DNA from 3 places in the Thalassobacillus sp. C254 genome. Region 1 is predicted to be linked to each of the others. Evidence: riboswitches for the same ligand, from Rfam matches in the RefSeq annotation. Region 1 holds a riboswitch; each other region holds the start of a gene.

Region 1 (6,043 bases):
AGCAATACCTTCTCCAAGCGCTTGTGGAGGCCAATTGGGTCTGTCATATAAAACTCCTGCTCTGTATATTTTTCTTTAAAGGCTTTCAGTTTGGCATCCATTCGGTCCATTAAGATACCAGCAAAGAAAAAGTAAGGAATCATCAAAATATTACTTGCTCCCAGACGAATGCATCTCTCCACGCCTTCCTCTACTGTGGGGGTTGTCACTCCAATAAAGGATACTTCTACCGCTGCCATCTCCAGCTTTTCTGAGAGAATTCTAGAAAGCTTGAACAGCTCACTATTTGCATCTACATCACTGCTTCCTCTCCCAACCAATAAGATAGAGGTATCTTTGTTATACAATGTTTCTTGTTCCACTCCAGCGTGAAGCTTTTCTTTTAACAGCTGAAACATTTCTTCGTGAATCCCAATCGGCCGCCCGTAATGAAACCGGACTAAAGGATAAAGCTTTCTTGCTTTATCAATCGCTTGGGGAATATGAATCTTAGAATGTCCCGCTGGAAAAAACATAATAGGTACTAGCGCAACCTCAGTCGCCCCTCTTTTTACACAAGTTTCAATGCCCGAAGCAAGCCCCGGAGAAGCAAATTCCAGAAAACAAGTCTCCACAATCGGAGCAGGCACCTTTTGTTTAAGATTATCTACAAACTGGATGATCCCTTCATTGCCCTCTTTCTTCTTGCTTCCGTGTCCGATAAACAGCACAGCTTTCATATTTTCTCCCTCCTTATTCACATGGATTATCTACGATAACCGGCACTGGCATCTCTTGATACTTAAACCCTTGGATCTCCTGCACTCTCTTAAAAAACTTATGGAACCTTTCATTAGGCAGTCCTTTTTCCTTGTACTCATCTACAACAGCTGTAATGAGGGGAATTAACTTGTCCACTTCCATCCCCTCAGCCACTGGCTGTGCTACATGCGCATTTCTGCCCGTCGTTTTGCTCCCAAAAATACATCAAAAGCTCCTCTTCTATAAATAATGCCAATATCATCAGTAATTGCGCCGTAGCATGCCATGCCGCACCCATTAAAGCCTATGTTCATAACTTTGGGAACAACCATACCGCCTAGAGCTTCTTGTAGTTCTTCAGCATATGGGATTGAATCACGCTTCTCACCGTCACAAAAATCACAGGCCTTTACGTGAATCACATTACCTACCGGAGAAACGAGCCAGCCCGCTTCTTTAAGCTCTTTCACAATTTCCTGTGCACGATCTGTTTCAAGGGATACTTTGAAGTAATGGCTCGGTGTATACTCTACCTCACCGTCTTCCCCGATTACTTCTGTCAGCTGAAGAAGCTGTTTTGAGCTTATTTTCTTGTTTGCTGTTCCCGGAGAAACCGCAAATTCAAAAATCTCTGTTTGCTTAAACGAGATAGAATCTTCTGATACTTGTTTGTTTTCTGAATAAGTGGTGCCCAGCTTGCTTAACGCTTCTTCTGCAAGACCTTTAACATTTATACTTTCGGCAGCTGTTACCGTCTCTTCTTTTCCCCCATGCATTGCCCATGGCTCTGCCTCACTTCTTAGTCTCTGGCAGGTTTTAACTTTTGTTTCTCCTCGCCCAGGGTATATTTACGCTGGTAGCCTCTTGGGGTAATCATTTTGCCGTCATAATAAAATGTAGAATTATTTCCGATTACTACTGTTGTAAGCATGCCAATCTCATGGTCAAGCATGTGCTCCAAATCAGTCATCACTATGTTCTGCCGCTCTCTATATGCGCTTTTCACAAGGCCGACAGGCGTTCCTTTATCTCTATACTTCATTAAAATCCTTTGTGTCTCTTCTATTTGTCTTGTTCTCTTGCCGCTTTTTGGGTTATAAAGTGCAATGACAAAATCAGCCTGGGCGGCCGCTTCCACTCGCTTTACTATTAAATCCCAAGGGGTTAGGTGGTCACTCAAGCTGATCGTACAGGCATCATGCATTACCGGCGCCCCTAAAAGCGAGGCACAAGAATTGATTGCAGATACCCCAGGAATGATTTCTACTTCTACGCCTTCGTCCTCTTTCCATCCCTTTTCAATTAACACTTCATAAACTAATCCCGCCATGCCGTATAGACCAGCATCTCCGCTGGAAATGACAGCCACTGTTTTTCCTTGCTCAGCCTGCTTGACTGCTTCCTGTGCTCTGCTTACTTCTTCAGTCATTCCCGTCCTTACTATGTCCTGATCGGTAAGCAATGGTTTAATTAAATCTATATATGTTTTATAGCCAATAATAGAATCTGACTCAAGAATTGCTTCTTTTGCACGATATGTCATTTGTTCTTCACTTCCTGGGCCGAAACCTACGACAAGAAGTTTTCCTTTTTCATTTGTCACACTATCACTCCTTATATAGAATAAAGACGAACGCACTGCAAAAGGCTCTATTCCATTTGGTCTCTTTCAGACTGCTTATAAAAGCTGCACGCATCCCCCAGCCAGGATATATCGTACAAGCACTCCTTGAACAGAGAATTCACTAAAAGATTTACCACTCACCTACGCATACACAACTAAACAGCAAAAAAGCGCCCCTAACCTGCATGTGGAGGTTAGAGGCGCTCTTCCGGCATAATATAAACGGCTTTTTAACAGCCCATAATTAATCGGAAACCTGCTCTAACACCCCCCATGACCCGTAGGTTACTGGTGTTGTTGAAAAGGCAGGTCTCCTGGCTCTTGGTTTCCATCTGTTTCTTCCTTCCCATCGATTTGTACCGACAGTGGCAGCAAAACAGACAACCCAATTACAGTGGCGGGACCGCGCCGGCTTCACACCGGTCTTCCCTTTTAAGAAAACTGTTAGAACAGCTTTCACCTTTTCCCCTAATATTCTTCTCCTTTAAAGCTATCTGATCCTCCACTCTCTGTCAATCTCTTTTTGGCTTTCTATCTGCTAAGGAATTTATCCTTTTCCACTCTATTTTTGTTTGTGAGATTAAAAAAGAAAAATTCAGGAATAGAGTAGGAGAACGAATTAAGAGAAAGGGAGGTCACTAATTTGGCACATCAACAAGAAACCGGTATTTCATCAGAAACACCTTTAAAAACAAATGGAAAGTCAATTACAGCCCTGGTCCTTGGTGTAGTGGGACTCGTATCTTCTATTCTGATTCCGTTAGCCGGCTTTGCTCTAGGGTTGGTTGGCCTTATTCTTGGAATTTTATCAATAAGGGAGATCAAAAGAAGAGGAGAGTCCGGAAAGGGACTCGCAATTGGCGGTATCGCCTGCAGTGTAGCAGCTCTCGTTCTTACAGTGATACTCATGGCGCTCGCTGCAGCTATGCTGACGCTATAGTCCTCCTTGCTGACACGGTAATTAGTAGTATTTGTGATATAAACGTTTAGATTGCCCAAGGATGGGAATTAGAGGATCATAATTACTTTAAGGAGGAATATAAGATGGCAGATCCAAAGAAACAAGCCGAAGAAAAACTTGACAACATGTCCGAAAACAAAAAGGAAGACATTTTAGAAAGCTTTAGTGAGTTCCAGCAATACCTTAAAGGAAAAGTAGAAAAAGGTGAATCTCTAGGCCTCAGTGAAGAGCAAATGGCAAAAGGCGCTGAGCGTGTAGCAGAATACCTCAAAAACCATGAATCACCTAAAAATACAGAAGAAAAGCTATTACAAGAGATGTGGCAGGTAGCTGAGGATGACGAAAAGCATAAAATGGCTCACGTCCTGGTAAAACTAGCGAAGAAAGCTGGTTAATGGCAAAGTCACAGCTATAAAAAACAAGCAGTTCTCTGGAGGTACCAGAATACTGCTTGTTTTTACATATATTATCCCTTTATCTACAGGTAATTTTCAATTTCTTTTTCTCAAATTTCTTGCACTTTCAAAGGGGCTTGGTGCAGAAGCAATCGCTGAAATTATTGATATGCCGTCGCTTCCTGATTTCATCACTTCGTCGATATTATCTTCATAAATTCCACCAATCCCAACAATCGGTGTCTTGATCCCCATTTTACGAAACAGAGTGATCACTTGAGGACCCGTTTCTTCAGCAGCATCGTCTTTAGAACCTGTCGCATATATAGGCCCTAAACCAAGGTAATCAGCCCCGTGCTCTGCGGCTTCCAGGCCTTCGTCAATCGTATATGCAGAAACCCCCAGAATTTTATCACCCATCATTTTTCTTGCTTCTTTTGCTCCAATATCTTCTTGTCCAATATGAAGACCGTCTGCATTAAGTTGCACCGCTAAATCAATATCATCATTAACTATAAAAGGAATTCCATTCTGCCGGCAGATCTCTTGCAATTTACGTGCCAGCTCTTCCTTTTCAGCACCTGCTTTTGAACCTTCTCCTTTTTCACGGTATTGAAAAAGAGTAATCCCGCCTGCGATTGCTTCCTTTACTACTTGTTCAGGAAGCTGAGTAGTATTTTGACTGCCAAATATAAAATATAATTTTAAGTACTGTATCATCTCAGCTCTTGTTATACGTCCCAAAGTTTCCCCACTTCCTTTTTGGTGCCAGGCACCTTGCAGGTTACGTAACAAAGAAAACGTGAATGACGCTGTTGCTTAAAGAAAATCACAATTTTAATGTTACAGACCGCAGTGGTGCCAGGCACCTTTTGTGAATGTGAATCCTCCTCATACTGATAATTGTTATTTCAATAGATCGGTTAACTTAAAGAGATTGAAGCTAAGGAATCGACTTCCTTTGAAGTTATCTTATAAAGCTGATCCAAAAAAGCAATCTGAAAAGCTGCCTGGACCCTCACTTTCCTGAGCAGCCTTTTCTCCTGCTATTCCGTATGCAGCAAGAGCCGCCGCTCCCGCAGTTAAAACGTCCTTTTCAACTGCTGCAAACGAACCAATCACTGAACTTAATAAACATCCGGCACCCGTGATTTTCGTAAACATGGGAGTCCCGTTATTTACAATATAGGTTTTTTCCCCATCTGTAATAACATCCTCTTTCCCCGTCACACAAACAACGGTATCGAGCTTCCGCGCAGCCTCTTTGGCTAGTTCAAGTATGTCTCCCTCTCCTTCTTCCGCATCTACTCCTTTTATTTTCCACTCAAGTCCAACCACATTTGCCACTTCTGCTGCATTTCCCCTTAGAAGGGAGAGATTCAGTTCTTTTACGATCCTTTTGGATGCTTCTGTTCGATATGGTGTGGCTCCCGCTCCAACCGGATCAAATATAATTGGCACCCCCTGCTGGTTTGCTGCGTTACCCGCATGTATCATAGCCTCGACCTCCTCAGCAGATAATGTACCAATATTTAAAACGAGAGCCCCGGCAATCCTGGCCATATCAGCAACCTCTTCCTTGGCATACGCCATGACCGGAGAAGCTCCTAATGCGAGAAGTCCATTGGCTGTAAAATTCGTGACTACTACGTTTGTAATGTTGTGAACGAGCGGCTTTTCCTCTCTCATTTTTCCAAGAAACCTTCCCCAACCTGATGGTTCCATACTATCCCTCCTCCTGTGAATTCTGTATTTATTCCCTTATCCTTCTTTCTTTATGCTCAATATTCCCTAATCTCCTCTTTAATCTTTTCGCCAAGGTGACGGCCAGGTTCATCGACCATACAGAGCACACGATCTCCTGAAGCTAACTGCTGAACTGGGACAGAGTTTCCTTCTTCACCGGCAAGCTGCACACTATCAGCATCTTGCAGTGTTGCCGAAATGATCTTGTTCTGCACCCTGCATTCCACTCGAAGTAAATCCCTTTGTTCTGCCTTCACTCTACCAAGCGGCACAATTCTCGGTTCTCCTGATAAGGAAAAAACCGGTGTCTGCTCCCCTCCTCTTAGCTCAGATAAGTATTTTGTATTCTCTCCCTCATAAATGTACTGATGGACCGCGCCGCAATTTACACGGAACGCACGGGAGGGGTAGGTTTCTGTATTTCGGTTTTCAGAAAGCACTAATATGTATCCGTCCCCAGTATTCCCAACCAGCATTCCTTCTTCAGGAGACAGCTCGTCTGCACAATCTACACATACTCTAGTGCCCTTTCCTACAGCTTTTATACTTATCACTTCGCCAGCTATATACTCTACC
Region 2 (6,043 bases), on a different contig from region 1:
ATCTCCCCATGGTTAAGCACGTAGATCTTATCGCAGTATGCTGCAGCCAGGTTTAAGTCATGTAAAGCTCCTATTACCGTCTGCTTTAAACGCTTAACCAGATCTAATATTTGCAGCTGGTGCTGGATATCGAGATGATTCGTCGGCTCATCCAAAACAAGGACATCAGCCTCTTGTGTTAACGCTCTGGCTATTATAACCCTTTGTTTTTCCCCACCTGATAACGAGGCGAAGCTTCTTCTGGAAAACGAAAGCATCCCCACTTCTGATAATGCTTTTTCTGCAATTTTTTCATCCTCTATGTTATCTCTGTCCAGAAAACGTTTGTGAGGGGATCTGCCCATAAGTACCATTTCTTTTACCGAAAAATCAAACGGAACACTTGACTCCTGCTGACAACGGCCATATGTTTCGCCGTTTTTTTAGCCGTCCAATTATATATATTTTCACCGTTTACTTCCACAACGCCAAAGTCAGGCTTAAGGTGCCGATAAATGCTTTTTAACATCGTAGATTTCCCGCTGCCGTTAGGTCCCACAATCCCGACAAATTCATTTGTATCTACATGTAAATTAATATTTTGCAGTATTTTTTCACCTGATAAATCTTTTGAAAGATCTTCTACTTTTACATGCATTATGATTCACTCCCAAACGAGTATGTACTTCTTCGCAAGAGCCAAATAAAAAACGGTCCTCCGCATAAGGCGGTTAGAATACCTATAGGCATTTCCTCCGGTGCAGCAATCAGCCTTGCTCCAATATCAGCCCATATTAGAAATACAGCTCCAAGCAAAGCACTGACCGGCAGCACCCTTTTATGGTCTGAGCCGATAAGCAGCCTCACAATATGGGGAATCATTAACCCTACAAAGCCAATGGCTCCACTGACAGCTACCAAAACCCCAGTAAGAAGAGCAGTAATAACTAAAAGGATCTTTCGGAATTGATCAATATTCATCCCTAACGTAGCTGCCGTCTCCTCTCCCATAAGGAGAAGATTTAATGAACGTGATTGAAACCAAAGAAAAAGAAACACAATAACAAGAGAAGCTAAAGGAATCCACAGGTTCCCCCAGGTTCCTCCGGCTAAACTGCCCATCAACCAGTAAAGAGCGCTTCGAATTCCTTCTTCTCTAGGCGCAGAAATAACAATGAAGCTCGTCACTGCACTCAATATCATAGAAATGGCTATGCCGGCTAGAAGGAGCCTCGCAGTAGAAATTCGTTTATTTACTTGCGCTAACAAAAAAACCAGAACAATGGAAACTAATGCTCCTAAAAACGCAGCAAGTGAAAGAGCATATTGGCCAAATACACTGAAAGCTCCAAACAGAATCACCAAGGTAGCTCCAACAGAAGCACCTGAAGACACACCGAGAATAAAAGGGTCGGCCAGGGAGTTTCGAACAAGGGCCTGGATAGCCACACCTACAATTGAGAGTCCTGCTCCTACAACAGCGCCCAAAAGCACTCTGGGCAAGCGGATATCCCAAACGATGTGATCATGAGCAGGAGTCCACTCGGATGTGATCCATGCATTCACAAACGGAACCTTCGAAACAATGATTCCCCATACTGCTTCAGGGGAAATAGCAACTGGTCCCAGCATTACCCCTGCAGTTATCGATATCAACAGTAATCCTAGAAGACCGCTGAGCCAAAGCATGTAGGTAACTTTATTCCTTTTTAGCTGTTTCTCCTCCATTTTATCTTTCCCTGGTAAAGGGGTGGTCTCATAAGTTTTTGCTATACCGCTCATAAGAAAGTCCCCTAATTTTCGTTAGCTATATCCGGGTAAAATCCTTCTGCCATCAACTCAAACGCTTCAGGAGCTCTGACTCCTTCAGCAGCAGCAGATAAGGGAACGACTACAAAATTCTCTTCTTGTATTGCTGTCACACTTTCCAAGGCATCATATGATAACAAAAATTCTTTTTTCTGCTCTGCTGTTGTTTCCCCGTAATCAACAATAACGATCCATTCAGGGTCCTCCTCAATCACCGCTTCCCAGCTTACGTTCCCCCAGTTTTGGTCCAAAGCATCAGAGAATATGTTAGTCCCGCCTGCCATTTCAATTAAGTTTGTCATAAAAATTGACTGCCAGTCATTGGCTCTTGTTCCCCGCTATCATATACAAATACCTTAAAGGATCATCTGTATCCGGGTCTATTTGCGATTGAACGTCAGCAATCCGCTGATCCATAGCAGAGATTAATTCCTCAGCTCTTTCTTCCACTCTAAATATCTGGCCTATATTAGTAATATCCTGATATACATCATCAAGCGTCGGGCCAATCATTGAAGAAGACTCATGAAGATAAGGGGTGATCCCGTACTCAAGGAGCTGAGTAAAGGTTCCTATATTGTCCTCTGTAAAAGCACTTTCCCATCCTGCGTAAGCAAAATCAGGTTCAACATTTAAAAAAGGCTCCTGGGAAGGGTATTGATCTGCCAAAACAGGTACACTCTCATAGGCATCCTGGTATTCAGGATGTATGCCGTCATCTAAATATGCAGTCCCTGCCATATGGTCTTCAAGCCCTAGAGCGAGCATAACTTCTGTTACGTGCTGGTTTAATGTCACTGCACGCTGGGGTGCTTCTTCAAATGTAAGTTCTTCCCCATTGTTCTCAATGACCACTGCTTCATCCTGGGACAAAGAATCAGCCTCCGCTTCAGCAGCTCCGGTTTCAGTATCGCCCTCTGCTCCACATGCTGCCATAATAAGAGTTCCGGTCAATAAAAAAGACAACGGATATGTTTTGCTCCACTTCATTTTATTTCTCCTCCTCAGTAATCATAAATAGTAATTATTACGATTTATATTTTGAATTATAAGGACACTTCCTCTTTTTGTAAAGATTTCTTTCCTCTTCATACCAAAGCGTGTTACTTGTGTACTTTTTTCATTAACTGCAACCACTCCTTTACCAAAAAAATAAGCGGTTCTACCCCGGGGATCGGGTTAGAAACGCTTACTTCTCATCAAATATATCTGGAAGGCTTGTCACGCCTATTAAGGGTATATTCAAGTGAAGGCACACTTTGGTGCAGCATCTAACCACCTCCCTAATTCCCGTAGGTCAACAGTGATGTTGAAATAGGCAGGTCTCCTGACTTGGGGGTTATCCTCTCGTCCCTTCCCGGTGTTACCCAGTGAGATTACTCGAGAAAGCCAATCATTACATTGGCCCCCTTACAGTGGCGGGTCCGTGCCGGAGTTTCACCGGACTTCCCTATTAAGCAGGCAGTATTTGCCTTGCACCTATTTCCATTGCATGTATAATTTTAGTAAATCGTATCATTGATTCCTTGCCTTGTCCATCTTCTCTTATCCCAATCTAAAGTTTTATGTTCGTCTGTTTCGGATAATGAGTTTAAAAAGGTGAAATAATAATAAAAAGGAGGTAATAGGAATGGCGCACGATCACTCTGTTCATGAAAAACATTCCCACGAGCACAGCTTGTCTTGCGGGCACACTAAAATTAAACATGGTGACCATATTGATTATGTTCATGACGGTCACCTTCATCGCGAGCACAACGGCCACTGGGACGAATGTAAAATTTCAGTAACAGAAAGTAACCCTGACGAATGTGCCCCCATGAACTGCGGATGTACTCACAATGATGACTGCGGTCACGAGGTTGTTCCTCATGGCGATCACTATGACTTTCTTGTCAATGGACGTCTGCACCATGTACATGGCGACCACTGTGATGACCACGGACCTGTAGAGTTAGTAAAAATAGATTAGTGTCTTCTGCGGCTGTCCCATTAACGGGGCAGCCTTTTTGGTGTCATGAAGATTGTAAATGTCGTCCAGTATATACCACGCGTAGACATTTATCATCGTTGTATTTCACTGCCGGACAAAGCCTGTTATCAGGTTATCAAATAGTATTTCTTCTTTTGTTCAAAACATTATTTCATGTTCCTGCCAGAGGATCAATCCATATTCAGGTAAGTGATCGAAATGCATGAAGGATTGCCGGAAAAGATAAAGAAAAGATTTAAGGGGGATGTGAAAATTAAATGTAAGCACAGGTAAATAGTAACAAGAGAAAGGAGGTACCATGTTGACTCGCTTCATCAGTTACTTCTTTGGTGTTTTTTTTGTAGACTTGCTGTTTCATCAATATCAGGCTCAAGCTTTTGGGTTTCCTGCCCAAACGACGGGAGAAAGGCTGGGGGTTTTGGCTTTTGCCGGAGCAGTCACATTGCTTTTTTATTTTATCTCCTGGCGTTTCTTTCCGCCTTCTTTTTTCCATGGTGTCCTCATTGCCTCAGGCTTTTTTGCGACGTTTGATATTATCGTCATACATTGGATATTTCATCTTCATCGTCTTACATATGGCCCGGAAGCTTTTATTATTGAACTTCTGCTCGTTATCACAGGCTTTGGTATGCTTGCTTACGGTCTTATCAGAGAAAGGAAGACGATAATTGAGGAAAAGTACTATTAATAAATACCATCTTCCTTTACAAAAAAGGTCCCTTATACTCTTTTGTATAGAGAATAAGGACCTTGATTAATTCTAATTAAGCATGAAAGTTCGTGCCATCGGTCACTGCTTCAATAACGCCTGCTCTAATCACAAAATCACCAAAATGCTCGCCTTCACTGCGTTCTTTAGCATACCTTGAAAGAAGTACTCTCAACTCACTTAGAATTTCTTCTTCCCCGATATTTTCCCGGTACATTTTGTTTAAGCGGCTGCCGTCAAAGGCTGCACCTAGGTACATATTGTACTTTCCTGGTGCCTTACCGATAAATCCTATTTCTGCAAGGGTAGGACGGCCGCAGCTGTTTGGACAGCCGGTCATCCGGATGGTGATCTCTTCATCGCGAAGACCATTTTCATCCACAATTTCATCAATTTTATCGATCATAGAAGGTAAGTAACGCTCTGCCTCAGCCATAGCCAATCCACAGGTCGGCATGGCTACACACGCCATTGAACTTCGACGGAGTGCAGTATAATGCTTTCCTTCTGTTAAACCATATTGCTCAATCAACTCATTAATTTCTTTCTTTTTCTGGCTGGAGACGTCCGCAATGACAAGATTCTGGTTAGCCGTAAGGCGGAAATCGCCTCTGTGGACTTTCGCAATTTCACGTAGACCGGTCATCAGCTTGTAATCTTCATAATCAGCGATGCGCCCGCCTTCTACATACAACGTGAAGTGCCATCTTCCTCTGATACCTTTCACCCAGCCGTAACGATCTCCGTTATGGTCAAAGGAATAAGGCTTTGCCTCTTCCAGGCTCCATCCAAGACGATTTTCAAGCTCTTCAACTACGGTATCAAGACCAAGACGGTCAACTGTGTATTTAAAGCGTGCATTCTTACGGACGGAACGATTACCATAATCACGCTGAATGGTAATAATCTTTTCTGCTACATCGTAAATCTGCTCAGGTGTACAAAAGCCAATCACTTTAGCAACCTGGGGATAAGTTTCTGTATCGCCATGAGTCATCCCAAGGCCTCCGCCAATTGCTACATTAAATCCAATGAGCTTTCCATCTTCTACGATTGCAATATAGCCTAAATCTTGAGAAAAGATATCAACATCGTTAGAAGGAGGTACAGCTACACCAATTTTGAATTTCCTTGGCAAATACAAAGGACCATACATTGGCTCTGTTTCTTCTTCCACGTCTGGCGTGCCGGCTACCATTTCTTCGTCCAGCCACAACTCATGATACGCTCGCGTTCGCGGCAGTAAATCATCACTCAGCTTTTTGGACCATTCAAAGACCTCTGAATGAATTTCAGATTGATAAGGGTTTGGGTTACACATCACATTACGATTTACGTCACCACAGGCTGCAATGGTATCCAGTAATGAATTATGGATGCCTGAATCGTATTTTTCATGTTCCACTTTAAAATACCGTGCATTTGAAACGCCTGGCGAGTCGTAAGCTTCAATGTGCCGTTCCCGTATTTCTGAGCCAGCTCATCCATAACCAGCCACTGGTTTGGTGTAGAAACTCCCCCAGGAGTTCTTACCCGAAGCATAAATTGATAAG
Region 3 (6,043 bases), on a different contig from region 1:
TAACAGCCGCTTTCATGGTACCTTACAGCTCATCAAATCCATTTGACTGAGTAACTTTCGAATAGGTTCTTGATTTTTGTTCAAAGAAATCTGATTTCGTTTCATTGATCATTTCGTCGCTGTATACTTGGATCCACGGCATAGGGTTGTCCTTTTCTTCATACAGATTGTTCAGTCCTAATTGCCGCAGACGTTTATTTGCTAAATACTCTACATATTCTTCAAATTCATCTAAATCGATACCTTCGACCTCTTTAAGAATGTAATGTGCCCATTCTTTTTCCAGTTCGACGGCATGCCCAATGGTGTCATAGACATAGGAAATGTTCTTGTCTGTATGGAGCTCGGGATTTTCCGCCAGCAAAATCCGTACAAACTGAGAAATAAAGTACGCATGCTGCATTTCATCCCGCTGAATATAACTAATCATCGTGCTTGTTTTCAGCATTTTTTGCTGACGGGCCAAGTGATAGAAAAAAGCAAAACCAGCATAAAAATAAATACCTTCTAAATTAATTGAATTAATGGCTAATTTAAAGAGCGCTTGTGGCGTAGGCTCTTCTCGAAAACTCTCGTAGGCCTCTAAAATCAATTGATTTCTTTTGCGAACAATAGGATCCTCTTTGGCCTGGTTGAACCTTTCATTCTGCTCACGTAAAGGAACAAGGGAACTCAACACATAAGAGTAGGACTCGTTATGGACAGCTTCTTGCTGGGCTACAACCGCAAAAATTGCTTTAAAGCTGGAATCTGTCACATAATCCATTACCTGGCTCATGGTTGGAGTTTGCAGGCTGTCCAATGAGGCAAGCTGAGTATTGATTCTCAGGAACACATCTTTTTCAACATCACTTAAATGATCCCATTGTTTAATATCATCCTGCATATTAATTTCCTGAGCCTTCCAGAAGTTCGAAAGGAGAGTCTGATATAACTCATACATTTGTGGATAAGCTATATCATTCCAGTTAAGCAGTCCTGAAGACTGTCCACTAATGATGCCTGTAGATTTATTCGGGGCTGCTGGATTCATTAATTTCACTTTTGACAATGAGGACATTTCGATCCCTCCTAAAATAGGTTAAGTTAGCTGTGACAAGCTTCACACTCTTCAATTTCTGACTGGGAAGTGCTCCGCACATAATAAGTTGTTTTCAACCCCTGCTTCCAGGCTTCAAAATGAAGGTTGAGCAACTCTTTAGCCTTAATGTCATGACGGACATAAATATTAAAGCTTATTGACTGATCAACATGGCGCTGTCTGGCAGCGTTTTGCCTGATGCTCCAAATCTGGTCCAGTTCATGGCGGGCCCGTTGGTAATAGAGGTACGTATGGTGATTTAAGTCTGGAGCTGTTACCTTAAACTTAAAGTTCTTCTTTTCTTCAGCAAATTCCACTGCGTACAACGGGTCAATTCCATCTGTGGATCCACCGATTTTGGCAGTAGAAGAATTAGGAGCTACAGCCATCATCCATCCGTTTCTCACTCCAGTTGCAGCCACCTCTTCCTGTAATTCCTGCCACCGTTTTGACGTATAGCCTCTTCGCTCAAAATAAAGACCTGTTTCCCACTCAGAACCTTGAAATTTACTATAAGCCCTTTTTCTTTTGCCAATTCCATGGAAGATTGAATCGTGTGATAGGCAATGTCTTCGTATATTTTATCTGCGTATTCCACAGACTTCTCAGATTCCCACTGGATTCCTTTTAATGCCAAAAGGTGATGCCAGCCAAACGTTCCAAGACCCACAGCTCTGTACTTTCTGTTGGTAACTTGCGCCTGACCCACTGGGATGTTGTTTAAGTCAATGACATTATCAAGCATCCTCATCTGAATAGGTATCAGCCTTTCTAAGACATCATCCTTACAGCCGACGGAAGATTAATAGAAGATAAATTACATACCACAAAATCTCCTGGTTTACGGACAATAACAATGTTTCCCTCTTCGTCTTCATACTCTTGACTAATAGGAGAAGGTGACATATTTTGTGTAATTTCTGTGCATAAATTACTGCAATAGATAGAGGTTCTTCCCTCCCCTTTCAAATGCTTGTTTGAATTTTGACGATTTACTTCATCCCGGTAGAACATGTAAGGTGTTCCAGTTTCCAGCTGTGCCACCATAATTCTTGCCATGATATCCATGGCTCGGTAGGTCTTTCGCGGAAGAAGAGGGTGATTGACTGCTTCTTCATACTTTTCTGTAAAATATTTACGGTCTTCCTCGTCATAAAAGTCTTCAAGACCAACCGGAGTGCCATCTTCACTCTTCCAGCCCATGATTTGTTTCACCTGGTGAGGACAAAACACATGCCATTCGCCTATGCTTCTTCCGTTCTCATCTGTCTCCTGTAACTTATGCATAAATAGGTCAGGTATCGTAACCCCGGTAAAAATATCGTGAGCTTTCCTTCTTTCATCACCATTATTTGTTTTTAAGTCAAGAAAACCGTTCATAATGTCCTTGTGGAATAAGTCTAAATAAACAGCCACCGCCCCTTGACGCTGTCCCAGCTGGTCCACACTCACAGCTGTGTCATTAATCAGCCTGATCCACGGTACCACTCCAGAGGAATTACCTTTAAACTTCTTTATATCTGATCCTAAAGCTCTTACCTTCCCATAATAAATACCAATCCCACCGCCATCCTTGCTGAGGCGGGCAATGTCCCAGTTATTCAGGTAAATACTGTCAAGTGAGTCATCAACTGTATCTATAAAACAAGAAGACAATTGACCAAAACTTTTTCCTGCATTAGATAAAGTAGGAGTAGCAACCGTCATATATAAATTGCTTAGTGCCCAATAAGCTTCCTTAACCTTTTCCAGCCTTTTGTTTTTTTCTTCCTTCTGCATAAGGGTCATCGCAATGATCATAAACCGCTCCTGCGGCAGCTCAAATACTTTCCCCTCATGATCTCTCGCTAAATACCGGTCTGCCAGTAAAAATAAACCTATGTAAGTAAACAACTCATCTCGCTTGGGTTCAATTTCCCGTTCTAATTCCTTAATTTCCTGTTCAGAATATGCTGCTAACAAATGATCGGAATAGATTCCTTTCTCACGTAACGTTTTCATTAGCTTATACAAGCTTCCATATCGTCTTTCCGCCGTGCTGTACCCTCTATGTAAAGCCGCCTGCTTGTATAGTTCATTTAAATACAGCCGTGCTGCAACAAACGTCCAGTCTGGCTGGTCCATTTGTATTTGGTTTAATGCATAGAGCATAGCTTGATGGTTCACGTCTTTATCCGTTCCGGTAAAAGATGTAATATATTCTTTGATTTGCTTTGCATTAAAATTGTAACGATCAAAAGCTTTATCAATTGTATCCATCACTTCATGTAATTCCTCTTTAACATGTACTGTCATTTTCTTCCTCCTTATTCCTGCTTTATTCTAAGCTGGCCGTTGTCGTCTCACCGCTCCTGATATTTTTTCGAATTAAAAAATCCGCTCAAATTAATGTGAGCGGATGAAACGATAGCAAGTAATGGAGAAAGATACTTTGGTCTTTCTCTGTGCCACCGTTTCATCTTCTCAATCCCCGAAGAAGGTGAAACATCTTAAGATAAGACAGGTCTCCTGACTTGTGCGTCTTCCGTCCATGAGCTCCTTCCCGTATAAAAACCGATCAAGTTTATTTATACAGTGGATACGACTCATTTCGTCAGCACTTACAGTTGCGGGGGCAGTCTTGGATTTTCACCAAATTCCCTTTTACGCCAAATGGCATCTCATCTCAAGGCAAACAATATATAGTTTTATCGATAACAAAAAACACAATATCTTGTGAAATTCTACATTTATACTACATGACTTATCCCAATTTAGCAAGTTCATAGATCCATAGATTATTAATTTATTTCTTCAAATGTAAAGCATCTCTACTATTACATGGGGGGAGCATTTGACGTCAATTATCACATTTTGTCGTAATACCCGAAAAGTCTAAGGCTGCGTTGTTTTTCTTTTCCTATTCGCTGAAAATACATTTATTTTACCTACACTAACCCCTGCATAAAAGAATTAATACCTCAGTGAAGCAACGGACTTACTAATAACCATCCTCTCCGTTTCATATCCCTTACTTTTTAAGTAATACTCCATTCCTGCTTTAGCAATGTCTATGTTATTTTTCGGACCGATGGTCACACGTTTTATAGGAAGTTTCTCTGGAAAATGAATCGTAATAAACGGGATGATTACTCCATTTGAAGCCCGGAAGAAAACCTCTGGGCCCCTCTCTTTGGTAGTGAGCTTTCGTGGAAGAGCAATTCGATATTCTTCTTCACTTTTAAAAGCCTCATCCTTAAAAAAGATCGAACAAGTTGCTAGTATAGAAAAGAAATGTTCTGAAAGCTCTCCACCGATTTCTTGCAGCGTATACTGAGGGTGAAGGCGGGATAGATATTGAAAGGTTTCCATGAGAAAATCCATAACAATTTGTTCTTGTTCTCTTCTGTCGTATATTACCCTTCCATACACTAAGGTATATTCACGGGCAAAATGACTGGAAAAATCATTTATTTTTTTCAGCATGTCACCAGAGGAAAAGCCGATATTGTATCCGTCGCCTTTTGCGTAGTTATACCAAAGAGCCAAAGAGTCTTTATTTTCGGTCAGGGAGAATATATATACTTCAAAATCGTCAAGGTCTATCTTCTCCATAAACCTTTGCCACGTCTGTTTTAATTCTAAAATAAATAACTTTTTCAGTTCCTGTATATATGTATCTTCCCCAAAGTTATCCGTCAGCTTACTTTCGACCTGTCCCAATACTTTATTAATAATTCCTTCTATATAAATAAGTTCATTTGAGTCATTTAAAAAGGTTCCTCTGCTCATCCACAAATTGTTTGTTTCTACCATGCCCATTAAACTATCTAAACCGGTGTAATGATACAGTTCCTTTTGTACAGTGTGATCTTTTCTGATTTGCTGGTCTACCGACTGCCAAAAATGCAGCGATAAAGCCTCTGCCAGTGTCCCCTTTTTATCCATGGTTTCTCCCCTTCTACTCAAGCATAAGTCTTATTTCCAGCTTGTATTTTCCCTTCTTTGTGTAAGAATAATCCCGGTCCACGATTTTTTCATTGGTGCACCCCATGTACTGGTATGCGTGACTCAGAATATCAAGAGCTCATTTAGGCATTATACATTTACCCAAATCCTTTCGGCTTACTGTCTATTTTCGTTCGACTCCTGCTTTTTCCAAAGGGGCCACTCTTCGACATGACTAATATAACTTGGAACTTTGACAGAACCTATGAAAAAAGACGGTCTCAAAAAATTTTCATTGAGACCACCCTTTTTTATCTACTTCTTTTTTTGCTGAAATGATCTTTCTTTTGCCGGCTCTGTACTTCCAGGTTCATCTGGGCTTTTTTGTGAACGGTAGGCCTCGTTTATAAACGAGCTTCCACTTTTCTTTGTGTTTTTATGGCTCACCCTCTTCACCCCCTCCTTATATAATGTTAGCTATTAGCCGCATTTTATTTGAGGGAGGGTAAAATAAGTGAGGTCTATCTGTAATGGGGGAGGAGAGCGGCCCCTATCGCTCCTGCCTTTTGCCCCGACAAGGCTTCGTAAATCTCGGCCTCTTTCTTAAATCTCGGGTAGACCAAATGATTTGTCTTTTCCTTAAGCTGGCCTAAAAAGTATGATGAAGAAGCCATCACTCCTCCTCCCAAGATAAGCTTATCAGTTTAATAAAAAGATGACATTCGCGAGCAGTATAGACAGGTTTGTAGTAAATTGATCCACAATTCCCGCTGAAATTTCTTCCTTTTCCACTTCAGCTAAATAAAAGAGTTGTCTTACATTTCCTGGTATACCCGCACTTTGGCATTGCTTCTCCAATGCTTTTCCGCTTACTGCATCTTTAAAGCTTTTGCCGGAATTCATCATCATATAACCGACTTCCCCTGAAAATCCATCTTTCCCATGAATGATTTCCTTGTTTACAATATAAGAGCCTCCAACGCCTGTGCTAACTGTAAGGTAGAATATACTCTCAGCATCAGCGCCTATACCGTT

The links. A riboswitch is a leader RNA that binds a small molecule or an ion and turns the genes downstream of it on or off. The one in region 1 is predicted to bind cobalamin.
Region 2: it holds a riboswitch for cobalamin, as region 1 does, so the genes downstream of both, JCM19033_RS13810 (ABC transporter substrate-binding protein) here and cobJ (precorrin-3B C(17)-methyltransferase) in region 1, are expected to answer to the same signal.
Region 3: it holds a riboswitch for cobalamin, as region 1 does, so the genes downstream of both, JCM19033_RS19585 (ribonucleotide reductase N-terminal alpha domain-containing protein) here and cobJ (precorrin-3B C(17)-methyltransferase) in region 1, are expected to answer to the same signal.

The regions. Positions count from the first base shown of each region.
Region 1 is NZ_BAXQ01000023.1:9,615-15,657, reverse strand. Features, by position in the region: gene JCM19033_RS17270 (sirohydrochlorin chelatase) at 1-719, opposite strand, end outside; partial or broken gene cobJ (precorrin-3B C(17)-methyltransferase) at 733-2,284, opposite strand; cobalamin riboswitch at 2,652-2,844, opposite strand; gene JCM19033_RS17260 (DUF4190 domain-containing protein) at 3,009-3,305, shown strand; gene JCM19033_RS17255 (DUF3243 family protein) at 3,410-3,721, shown strand; gene thiE (thiamine phosphate synthase) at 3,818-4,465, opposite strand; partial or broken gene thiM (hydroxyethylthiazole kinase) at 4,645-5,446, opposite strand; gene JCM19033_RS17240 (3-dehydroquinate synthase II) at 5,503-6,043, opposite strand, start outside.
Region 2 is NZ_BAXQ01000014.1:80,037-86,079, reverse strand. Features, by position in the region: gene JCM19033_RS27570 (ABC transporter ATP-binding protein) at 1-344, opposite strand, end outside; gene JCM19033_RS27565 (ABC transporter ATP-binding protein) at 359-637, opposite strand; gene JCM19033_RS13815 (iron ABC transporter permease) at 637-1,668, opposite strand; gene JCM19033_RS25965 (ABC transporter substrate-binding protein) at 1,773-2,090, opposite strand; gene JCM19033_RS13810 (ABC transporter substrate-binding protein) at 2,107-2,778, opposite strand; cobalamin riboswitch at 3,088-3,286, opposite strand; gene JCM19033_RS13805 (hypothetical protein) at 3,419-3,760, shown strand; gene JCM19033_RS13800 (DUF2243 domain-containing protein) at 4,080-4,469, shown strand; partial or broken gene cysI (assimilatory sulfite reductase (NADPH) hemoprotein subunit) at 4,546-6,043, opposite strand, start outside.
Region 3 is NZ_BAXQ01000031.1:36,392-42,434, reverse strand. Features, by position in the region: gene JCM19033_RS26725 (hypothetical protein) at 1-16, opposite strand, end outside; gene JCM19033_RS19590 (ribonucleotide-diphosphate reductase subunit beta) at 23-1,060, opposite strand; partial or broken gene JCM19033_RS26720 (hypothetical protein) at 1,087-1,826, opposite strand; gene JCM19033_RS19585 (ribonucleotide reductase N-terminal alpha domain-containing protein) at 1,853-3,376, opposite strand; cobalamin riboswitch at 3,562-3,759, opposite strand; gene JCM19033_RS19580 (DUF2971 domain-containing protein) at 4,034-5,008, opposite strand; gene JCM19033_RS26715 (hypothetical protein) at 5,324-5,455, opposite strand; gene JCM19033_RS23820 (ROK family protein) at 5,530-5,697, opposite strand; gene JCM19033_RS19575 (ROK family protein) at 5,708-6,043, opposite strand, start outside.